One region of the Leclercia sp. AS011 genome, then DNA from elsewhere that is predicted to be linked to it. Evidence: predicted binding sites of a transcription regulator. Region 1 holds the regulator's gene; each other region holds the start of a gene.
The links. The regulator CRP, encoded in region 1, controls carbon source genes, mostly activating them, when cyclic AMP is high. The targets are predictions, from matches to a motif close to ATGTGANNNNNNTCACAT.
Positions count from the first base shown of each region.

Region 2: the regulator CRP is predicted to act here: its motif matches at 1,228-1,245, upstream of epd (erythrose-4-phosphate dehydrogenase).
Region 3: the regulator CRP is predicted to act here: its motif matches at 1,224-1,241, upstream of WFO70_RS14975 (acetyl-CoA C-acetyltransferase).

Region 1 covers NZ_JBBCMA010000007.1:181,830-185,111, reverse strand. The annotation lists gene WFO70_RS20595 (phosphoribulokinase) at 1-434, shown strand, start outside; gene WFO70_RS20590 (OsmC family protein) at 476-880, opposite strand; gene crp (cAMP-activated global transcriptional regulator CRP) at 1,190-1,822, shown strand; gene WFO70_RS20580 (YccS/YhfK family putative transporter) at 1,879-3,282, shown strand, end outside.
Region 2 covers NZ_JBBCMA010000003.1:28,398-31,679, forward strand. The annotation lists gene tkt (transketolase) at 1-1,083, shown strand, start outside; gene epd (erythrose-4-phosphate dehydrogenase) at 1,440-2,459, shown strand; gene pgk (phosphoglycerate kinase) at 2,509-3,282, shown strand, end outside.
Region 3 covers NZ_JBBCMA010000003.1:74,831-78,112, reverse strand. The annotation lists gene WFO70_RS14975 (acetyl-CoA C-acetyltransferase) at 1-1,150, opposite strand, end outside; gene WFO70_RS14970 (M20 aminoacylase family protein) at 1,376-2,554, shown strand; gene WFO70_RS14965 (ABC transporter substrate-binding protein) at 2,569-3,282, shown strand, end outside.

The DNA of each region.
Region 1 (3,282 bases):
ATGTCGATCTGCTGGTAGGTGTAGTCCCTATTGTGAACCTGGAGTGGATCCAGAAGCTGACGCGGGATACCAGCGAACGCGGCCACTCCCGCGAGGCGGTGATGGACTCCGTGGTGCGCTCGATGGAGGATTACATCAACTTCCTGACGCCGCAGTTTTCCCGCACCCACATTAACTTCCAGCGCGTCCCGACCGTGGATACCTCTAACCCCTTTGCTGCCAAAGGCATCCCGTCGCTGGACGAGAGCTTCGTGGTGATCCATTTCCGCAATCTGGACAATATCGATTACCCCTGGCTGCTGGCGATGCTGCAGGGTTCGTTTATTTCGCACATCAATACGCTGGTGGTCCCGGGCGGGAAGATGGGGCTGGCGATGGAGTTAATCATGACGCCGCTGGTGCAGCGGTTGATGGAAGGCAAGAAGATCGATTGAGGATTTTTGCCCGGTGGCGCTACGCCTACCGGGCAATGGGATTACGCCCCGATCACTTCATACGAGTGGGTAATCTTGACCGCTTTCTCCAGCATCAGCGCCACGGAGCAGTACTTCTCGGCTGAGAGATCCACCGCACGGGATACCGCCGCGTCTTTCAGCTCTTTACCGGTCACCACGAAGTGAAGATTGATATGGGTGAACAGGCGCGGTGCCTCTTCACGACGCTCTGAGGTCAGTTTTACTTCGCAGTCAGTCACATCATGACGCCCTTTTTGCAGGATCGACACCACGTCGATCGCGCTGCATCCGCCTGCCGCCATCAGGACCACTTCCATCGGACTTGGCGCTTTGTCACCGGAGTTGCCATCCATCAAAATCTGGTGCCCGGAAGCCGACTCACCGAGGAACGTTAACCCTTCAACCCATTTCACACGTGCTTGCATTTGTATTAACTCCAGGAGTGCATTTTTCCTGACAGATTACGCGTCAGTAACAATTCTGACAACGGAAGTCGACCTGCATCAAGCTGAAGCGAGACACCAGGAGACAGGCGGCAAAAGCTATGCTAAAACAGTCGAGATGCTACAGTAATACATTGACGTTGCACATGTATGCAGAGGACATCACACATTACAGGCTGCTAATTATTGTGACAGCCAGTCCCCAGGCAGGGGAAAGAATTCGATTGTAACCCCAGAGTACAGGTACAGAGCCAGACTCTGGAGACAGCTTATAACAGAGGATAACAGCGCATGGTGCTTGGCAAACCGCAAACAGACCCGACTCTCGAATGGTTCTTGTCTCATTGCCATATTCATAAGTACCCATCGAAGAGCACGCTGATTCACCAGGGTGAAAAAGCGGAAACGTTGTATTACATCGTCAAAGGCTCAGTGGCAGTGCTGATCAAAGATGAAGAAGGTAAAGAGATGATCCTCTCTTACCTGAATCAGGGAGATTTCATCGGCGAACTGGGCCTGTTTGAAGAAGGTCAGGAGCGTAGCGCCTGGGTTCGTGCTAAAACTGCCTGTGAAGTGGCTGAGATCTCTTATAAGAAATTCCGCCAGCTGATCCAGGTCAACCCGGACATCCTGATGCGCCTCTCTTCGCAGATGGCTCGCCGTCTGCAGGTCACGTCCGAGAAAGTGGGTAACCTCGCCTTCCTCGACGTAACGGGCCGCATCGCTCAGACCCTGCTGAACCTGGCGAAACAGCCAGACGCCATGACCCACCCGGACGGTATGCAAATTAAAATTACCCGTCAGGAAATTGGTCAGATCGTCGGATGTTCTCGTGAGACAGTGGGTCGTATCCTGAAAATGCTGGAAGATCAAAACCTGATTTCTGCCCACGGTAAAACCATCGTGGTTTACGGAACACGTTAATTCCGCTAAAACGGCGTGGCATCGCAGGATGACACGCCGTTTTTGTCTCTATCCCCATGTGGCGCAGGCTCATTTATCACCCGGAAGTTAACTACGCACTGCGGCAAACCCTGGTGTTGTGTCTCCCCGTGGCTGTGGGTTTGATCTTCGGTCATCTGCAACAAGGTCTGCTCTTTTCTCTCGTTCCTGCCTGCTGCAACATTGCCGGTCTGGACACCCCGCATAAACGCTTTTTTAAACGCCTGACCATTGGCGGCTGCCTGTTCGCCGGCTGTAGCCTGGCCGTGCAGCTGTTGCTGGCCCGGGATATTCCGCTGCCCCTCATTCTGACCGTGCTGGCGATGACGCTGGGGGTCACGGCTGAGATCAGCGCCCTGCATGCCCGGCTGCTGCCCGCCTCGCTGATTGCGGCTATCTTTACCCTGAGTCTGGCGGGGAACATGCCGGTCTGGGAGCCGCTACTCCTCTATACGCTGGGCACCCTCTGGTACGGGCTGTTTAACTGGTTCTGGTTCTGGATGTGGCGCGAACAGCCGTTGCGAGAGTCGCTGAGCGTGCTCTATCAACAGCTGGCAGAGTATTGCGAAGCCAAATACACCCTGCTGACGCAGCACACCGATCCTGAAAAATCGTTGCCGCCGCTGCTGGCCCGCCAGCAGAAGGTGGTGGACCTGATCAGCCTCTGCTATCAGCAGCTGCATATGCTGGCGGCCAACAGAAATCATGAATACAAACGCCTGCTGCGCACCTTCCAGGTGGGGCTGGATCTGCAGGAGCACATCTCCGTCAGCCTGCATCACCCGAAGGAGGTGCAAAAGCTGGTGGAGCGCAGCCACGCCGAAGCGGTGATCCGCTGGAACGCGCAGACCGTTGCGGCCCGTCTGCGGGTGCTGGCCGACGACATTCTCTATCATCGCTACCCCACCCGTTTCTCTATGGACAAGCAGCTTGGCGCGCTGGAGAAAATCGCCCGTCAGCACCCTGATAACCCGGTGGGGCAGTTTTGCGCCTGGCACTTCAGCCGGATTGCCCGCGTGCTGCGCACGCAGCGTCCGCTCTATCCGCGCGACCTGATGGCTGACAAACAGAAACGGCTGCCGCTGCTCCCCGCCCTGAGAAGCTACCTGTCGCTAAAATCTGCCGCCCTGCGTAACGCGGCGCGCATCAGCGTGATGCTGAGTATCGCCAGCCTGATGGGCGTGGCGCTGCACCTGCCAAAACCCTACTGGATCTTAATGACCGTGCTGCTGGTGACGCAAAACGGCTACAGCGCGACGCGGGTGCGAATTCTCCACCGGGCGGCCGGGACCCTGGCGGGACTGATTATCGCCGGTGTCACTCTGCACTTCCACGTCCCGGAGGGGTACACCCTTGCCGGCATGCTGATGGTAACCCTGGTGAGCTACCTGATCATTCGCAAGAGCTACGGCTGGGCGACGGTGGGCTTTACGGTTACGGCG
Region 2 (3,282 bases), on a different contig from region 1:
GAAGCGGCCTGGAACGAGAAGTTCGCTGCCTACGCTAAAGCCTTCCCACAGGAAGCGGCTGAATACACCCGTCGTATGAAAGGTGACATGCCGTCTGACTTCGACGCGAAAGCAAACGAGTTCATCGCTAAACTGCAGGCGAACCCGTCCAAAATCGCCAGCCGTAAAGCGTCCCAGAATGCCATTGAAGCCTTCGGTCCACTGCTGCCAGAATTCCTGGGCGGCTCCGCTGACCTGGCGCCTTCTAACCTGACTATCTGGTCTGGTTCTAAAGCGATCAACGAAGATGCTGCCGGTAACTACATCCATTACGGTGTCCGTGAATTCGGTATGACCGCGATCGCCAACGGTATCGCCCTGCACGGTGGTTTCCTGCCGTACACCTCCACCTTCCTGATGTTTGTGGAATATGCCCGTAACGCGGTGCGTATGGCTGCGCTGATGAAACAGCGTCAGGTGATGGTTTATACCCACGACTCCATCGGTCTGGGCGAAGATGGCCCGACTCACCAGCCGGTTGAGCAGGTCGCTTCCCTGCGTGTCACCCCGAACATGTCCACATGGCGTCCATGTGACCAGGTTGAATCCGCGGTAGCGTGGAAGTACGGCGTTGAGCGTCAGGACGGCCCGACCGCACTGATCCTCTCCCGTCAGAACCTGGCCCAGCAGGATCGTACCGAAGAACAGCTGGCGAACATCGCTCGCGGTGGCTACGTGCTGAAAGATTGCGACGGTCAGCCGCAGGTGATCTTCATCGCGACCGGTTCTGAAGTTGAACTGGCCGTTGCGGCCTGGGATCAGCTGGCAGGCGAAGGCGTGAAAGCCCGCGTGGTTTCCATGCCGTCTACCGATGCCTTCGACAAGCAGGACGCGGCTTACCGTGAATCCGTGCTGCCGAAAGCCGTTTCTTCCCGTGTGGCAATCGAAGCGGGTATCGCTGACTACTGGTTCAAATACGTGGGCCTGAACGGCGCTATCGTCGGCATGACCACCTTCGGTGAGTCTGCTCCGGCTGAGCAGCTGTTCGAAGAGTTCGGCTTCACCGTTGAGAACGTGGTCGCAAAAGCGAAAGAACTGCTGTAATTGCTGTTTTGCCCGGTGGCGCTACGCTTACCGGGCCTACAAATGGCACGAAAGTAGGCCGGGTAAGCGCTAGCGCGCCACCCGGCTTTTTTGTATCTACTATTCCTTCTTCATGTAACTTCCCTGTAAATTATTCCAGCAGAAATGTGACGCAAGTCATATAGCTGGCTTATTGGTCTGGACAGACATTCCCTTTATTCCACGTTTCGCTTATTCTGGCTGAAGCGTTTCAGTCGATTAAACGTTCGACAAATGACCAATCAGTTGGAGTTTGTGACAGGCAAGGATTCCCCTCAGAGCGTTGCTGGATTACTCTGTCAGCCACCTCGAATCAGGGAAAGCTTTGCAGGAGACTTATGACCGTACGCGTAGCGATTAATGGTTTCGGTCGCATCGGACGTAACGTGGTTCGTGCTTTATATGAATCCGGGCGTCGGGCGGAAATGACCGTGGTGGCCATCAATGAACTGGCGGATGCCGCAGGCATGGCGCATTTATTGAAGTATGACACCAGCCATGGGCGCTTTGCCTGGGACGTTCGTCAGGAGAGAGAGCAGCTGTTCGTCGGTGATGACGTGATTCGTGTCCTGCACGAGCAGACGATCGACGCCTTACCCTGGCGTGAGCTGGGGGTGGATGTGGTGCTTGACTGCACCGGTGTCTACGGCAATCGCGAACACGGTGAAGCCCATCTGGCGGCTGGCGCGAAGAAAGTGCTCTTCTCACATCCCGGCAGTAACGATCTCGATGCCACGGTGGTTTATGGCGTTAACCATCATGAGCTGCAAGCGGAACACCGCATCGTCTCCAATGCCTCCTGCACCACCAACTGTATTATTCCGGTCATCAAACTGCTGGACGATGCCTACGGCATTGAATCGGGCACAGTGACCACGATTCACTCCGCCATGCACGATCAGCAGGTCATTGACGCATATCACCCGGATCTGCGACGCACTCGCGCAGCGAGTCAGTCCATAATCCCGGTGGATACCAAACTGGCGGCTGGAATTACCCGAATTTTCCCCCAGTTTGAAGATCGTTTTGAAGCCATCGCCGTGCGTGTTCCTACGATTAACGTGACGGCGATCGACCTCAGCGTAACCGTGAAAAAACCGGTAAAAGCCTGTGAGGTCAACCTGTTGCTGCAAAAAGCGGCACAGCAAGCATTTCATGGTATAGTTGACTATACGGAATTACCGTTGGTCTCAGTAGATTTTAACCACGATCCGCATAGCGCCATTGTTGATGGCACCCAAACGCGCGTGAGTGGAGCACATCTGATCAAAACGCTGGTCTGGTGTGATAACGAATGGGGCTTTGCTAACAGGATGCTCGACACCACGTTAGCCATGGCCGCACAAGGTTTCAGGTAAGGCGCGTATTGCGTCTGCAAAACTTTAAGAATCAACGAGAGGATTCACCATGTCTGTAATTAAGATGACCGATCTGGATCTGGCAGGTAAACGCGTTTTCATCCGTGCGGATCTGAACGTACCGGTTAAAGATGGGAAAGTGACCAGCGACGCGCGTATCCGTGCATCACTGCCAACCATCGAACTGGCACTGAAGCAGGGTGCGAAAGTGATGGTAACCTCCCACCTGGGTCGTCCGACCGAAGGCGAGTACAACGAAGAGTTCTCTCTGCTGCCGGTTGTTAATTACCTGAAAGACAAACTGTCCAGCCCGGTACGTCTGGTTAAAGACTACCTGGACGGCGTTGAAGTGGCTGCAGGTGAACTGGTTGTTCTGGAAAACGTTCGCTTCAACAAAGGCGAGAAGAAAGACGACGAAGCGCTGTCCAAAAAATACGCTGCCCTGTGCGACGTGTTCGTTATGGATGCTTTCGGTACTGCTCACCGTGCGCAGGCGTCTACCCACGGTATCGGTAAATTTGCTGACGTCGCTTGTGCCGGTCCACTGCTGGCAGACGAACTGGAAGCGCTGGGCAAAGCCCTGAAAGAACCAGCTCGTCCGATGGTTGCTATCGTTGGCGGTTCTAAAGTTTCTACCAAACTGACCGTTCTGGACTCTCTGTCCAAAATCGCTGACCAGCTGATTGTGGGTGGCGGTATCGCTAACACCTTCGTTGCCGCTCAGGGCCACAACGTGGGTAAATCCCTGTACGAAGCTGACCTGGTTGACGAAGCAAAACGCCTGCTGACTACCTGTGATATCCCTGTTCCAACTGACGTTCGC
Region 3 (3,282 bases), on a different contig from region 1:
GTCCGCCGCCAATGCACAGCGTAGCCAGCCCTTTGCGGGCATCGCGTTTGACCATCTCATGCACCAGCGAAACCAGAATACGGCAGCCTGAGGCCCCAATGGGGTGGCCCAGCGCGATTGCTCCGCCGTTGACGTTGACCCGGCGCTCATCCCACTCCAGCATTTTGCCCACCGACAGCGCCTGGGCGGCAAAGGCTTCATTCACTTCGATCAGATCGACATCCGCCAGCTGCCACCCTGCCCGCTCCAGGCAGCGGCGCGTGGCATGCACCGGGGCGATCCCCATCAGGGCAGGATCCACGCCGACGCTGGCAAAGGCTTTGATGCGCGCCAGCACCGGCAGATTCAGGGCTTCGGCTTTGCTCTCGCTCATCATCATGACCGCGGCAGCGCCGTCGTTAATGGAGGAGGCATTCCCGGCGGTCACCGAGCCGGTGAGTTCAAAGGTCGGATTGAGCAACGCCAGCCCTTCGGCGCTGGCGTCGGTGCGCGGCTGCTCATCGGTATCCACCAGCAGAGGTTCACCGTTCTGCTTCTGCGCGTTGACCGGGACAATCTCATCCCGGAAGCGGCCTGCGTCGATGGCAGCCCGGGCTTTATGCTGCGAGCTAAGGGCGTAAGCGTCCTGCCGCTCACGGGAGATTCCGTATTCCCGGGCCAGATTTTCCGCCGTGACGCCCATATGGTAATCGTTGAACGCATCCCACAGCCCGTCATGCACCAGGCTGTCGATAAGCTGGCTGTTTCCCAGCTGGGCACCCGTGCGGCTGTCGGTCAGAACGTGCGGCGCGCGGCTCATGTTCTCCTGCCCACCGGCGATCACCACGTCGGCTTCCCCGCACTGGATCGCCTGGGTTGCCAGGTGCAGCGCCTTGAGGCCGGAGCCACAGACGTCGTTGATGGTAATGGCCGAGACGGTGTTGGGTAAGCCCCCTTTCAGCGCCGCCTGGCGGGCAGGGTTTTGCCCCGCTCCGGCGGTCAGCACCTGACCGAGGATCACCTCATCAACCTCGTGGGCCTCAATGCCACTGCGCTCCACCAGCGCGCGGACCACCACGCTGCCCAGATCTACCGCCGAGTGGCGTGAGAGCGCTCCCTGGAAACAGCCGATTGCTGTGCGCAACGCACCCACTATCACGACGTCTTTCATCTCAACCTCTGTGCAAAATGACACCGCTCATCGTATAGGATTGTTATCAACCAATGATGTAATTGTTTAAAAAAAGTGAGTTTTATCACAAAGGATCGTGCGCGGAATCTGCATGTATTCACGTAACTTATAATTTTCACGGTAATTATTAGATAACGCGTTTGCATTATGACGGCGCGGCGATAAGTTAGGAGTGGCAAACACGCGTTTACACTGGAGTAACAAATGTCCGACTGTATCATTCCAGAAATAAAAGAATCAGAAGAAGAAATCATCGCTATCCGCCGTCATCTCCATGCCAATCCCGAATTAAGCCTCGAAGAGTTTAATACCAGCAACCTGGTGGCTCGCCAGCTGGAAGGCTGGGGTTATCAGGTCACGCGCGAAATCGGCAAAACCGGCGTGGTCGGCACCATCAAAAAAGGCCAGGGTAGCAAATCCATCGGCCTGCGCGCCGATATGGATGCCTTACCCATCTTTGAAGCCACCGATTTACCCTGGGCCAGCACCGTTCCGGGCAAAATGCACGCCTGCGGTCACGACGGCCACACGGCAATTTTGCTGGCCGCGGCGAAATATATTGCCTCCGATGCCTGCCAGTTTAACGGCACCGTGCACCTTATTTTCCAGCCTGCCGAAGAGGCGATTGGCGGCGCGGATTTAATGATTAAAGACGGGTTGTTTGACCGCTTCCCCTGCGACCGTATTTTTGCCCTGCACAATATGCCTTATCTGCCGACCGGTAAGTTTGGCTTCTATGAAGGCAACTTTATGGCCTCCGCCGATACCGTCAAAGTCACCCTGAAAGGGTACGGCGGACATGGCGCGCACCCGGAGCGCACCGTGGATCCGATTGTGACCGGGGCCGCGCTGATCATGTCCCTGCAGAGCATTGTGGCGCGTAACGTGCCGCCGGGTGAAACCGCCGTGGTGACAGTCGGGACCTTCCAGGCGGGTATCGCCTCCAACGTCATCCCGGACAGCGCGGTGATGGAGCTGACGGTTCGTTCGATGAAGCCGGAGATCCGCGACCTGCTGATCCGCCGCATTCAGGAGCTTACCGAGTTCACCGCCCGCAGCTACGGGGCCACCAGCGAAGTGGAGATCTACGACTCCTACCCGGTGCTGGTCAACGATGCGGAGCAGACCGCCTTCGCCCGCCAGCTGGCCGTCGAATTCTTTGGCGAGGATGCAGTGCTGGACAGCGTCTCCCCGTCCAACGGCAGTGAAGATTTCGCCTTTATGCTCCAGCAACGTCCGGGGAGTTATTTCCTGCTCGGTAATGGCGAGAAAGGGGAAAAAGGCGGCTGCATGGTGCATAACCCCGGCTACGACTTCAATGACGAAATCATTACCACCGGGGCCTCCTTCTTTGCCCGTTTGGTTGAAAACTATTGCCGTTAAGACAGGGATATAACATGAAAAAATACCTTTTACCGCTGGTAGCGCTGCTGGCGACATCCTCTGCCTTTGCAGCAGAGACCAAAGAGCTGCGTTTCGGCGTGGATCCGACCTTTGCCCCCTTTGAATCAAAAAACCCGCAGGGCGAGGTGGTCGGGTTTGATATCGACCTGGGCAATGCCCTCTGCCAGCAACTGCAGGCGAAATGCGTCTGGGTTGAAAGTAACTTCGACGGCATCATTCCGTCCCTGAAGGCGCGAAAATTTGATGCCATCCTCTCCGGGATGTATATCACCGAGAAGCGTAAAGAGCAGATTGCCTTCAGCGACAAGATCTACAGCGGCCCGGCTTTCCTGGTGGCACGTAAAAACAGCCTCACCGGCAACAGCGTGGATCAGCTGAAAGGGAAAACCATCGGCGTTGAGCAGGGTTCCGCCCAGGAAACCTATGCCAATGAGCAGTGGCGCGGCAAGGGCGTTAACGTGGTGGCCTATCAGGGTGCCGATCAGGTGATCCGCGACCTCGAGTCAGGGCGTATTGACGGCGCGGTGCTCTCCGGGGTGATGGCGGATTACAGCTTCCTCAGCAAGCCGCAGGGCAAAGAGTTTGCCTTTGTCGGCAGTGCCCTGCAGGACGATGCCCTGTTCGGTGCCGGGGCGGCGATTGGCCTGCGCAAAGAGGATGACCAGCTGCGCCAGGAGCTGAACGGTGCCATCGCGGCGATCCTGGCC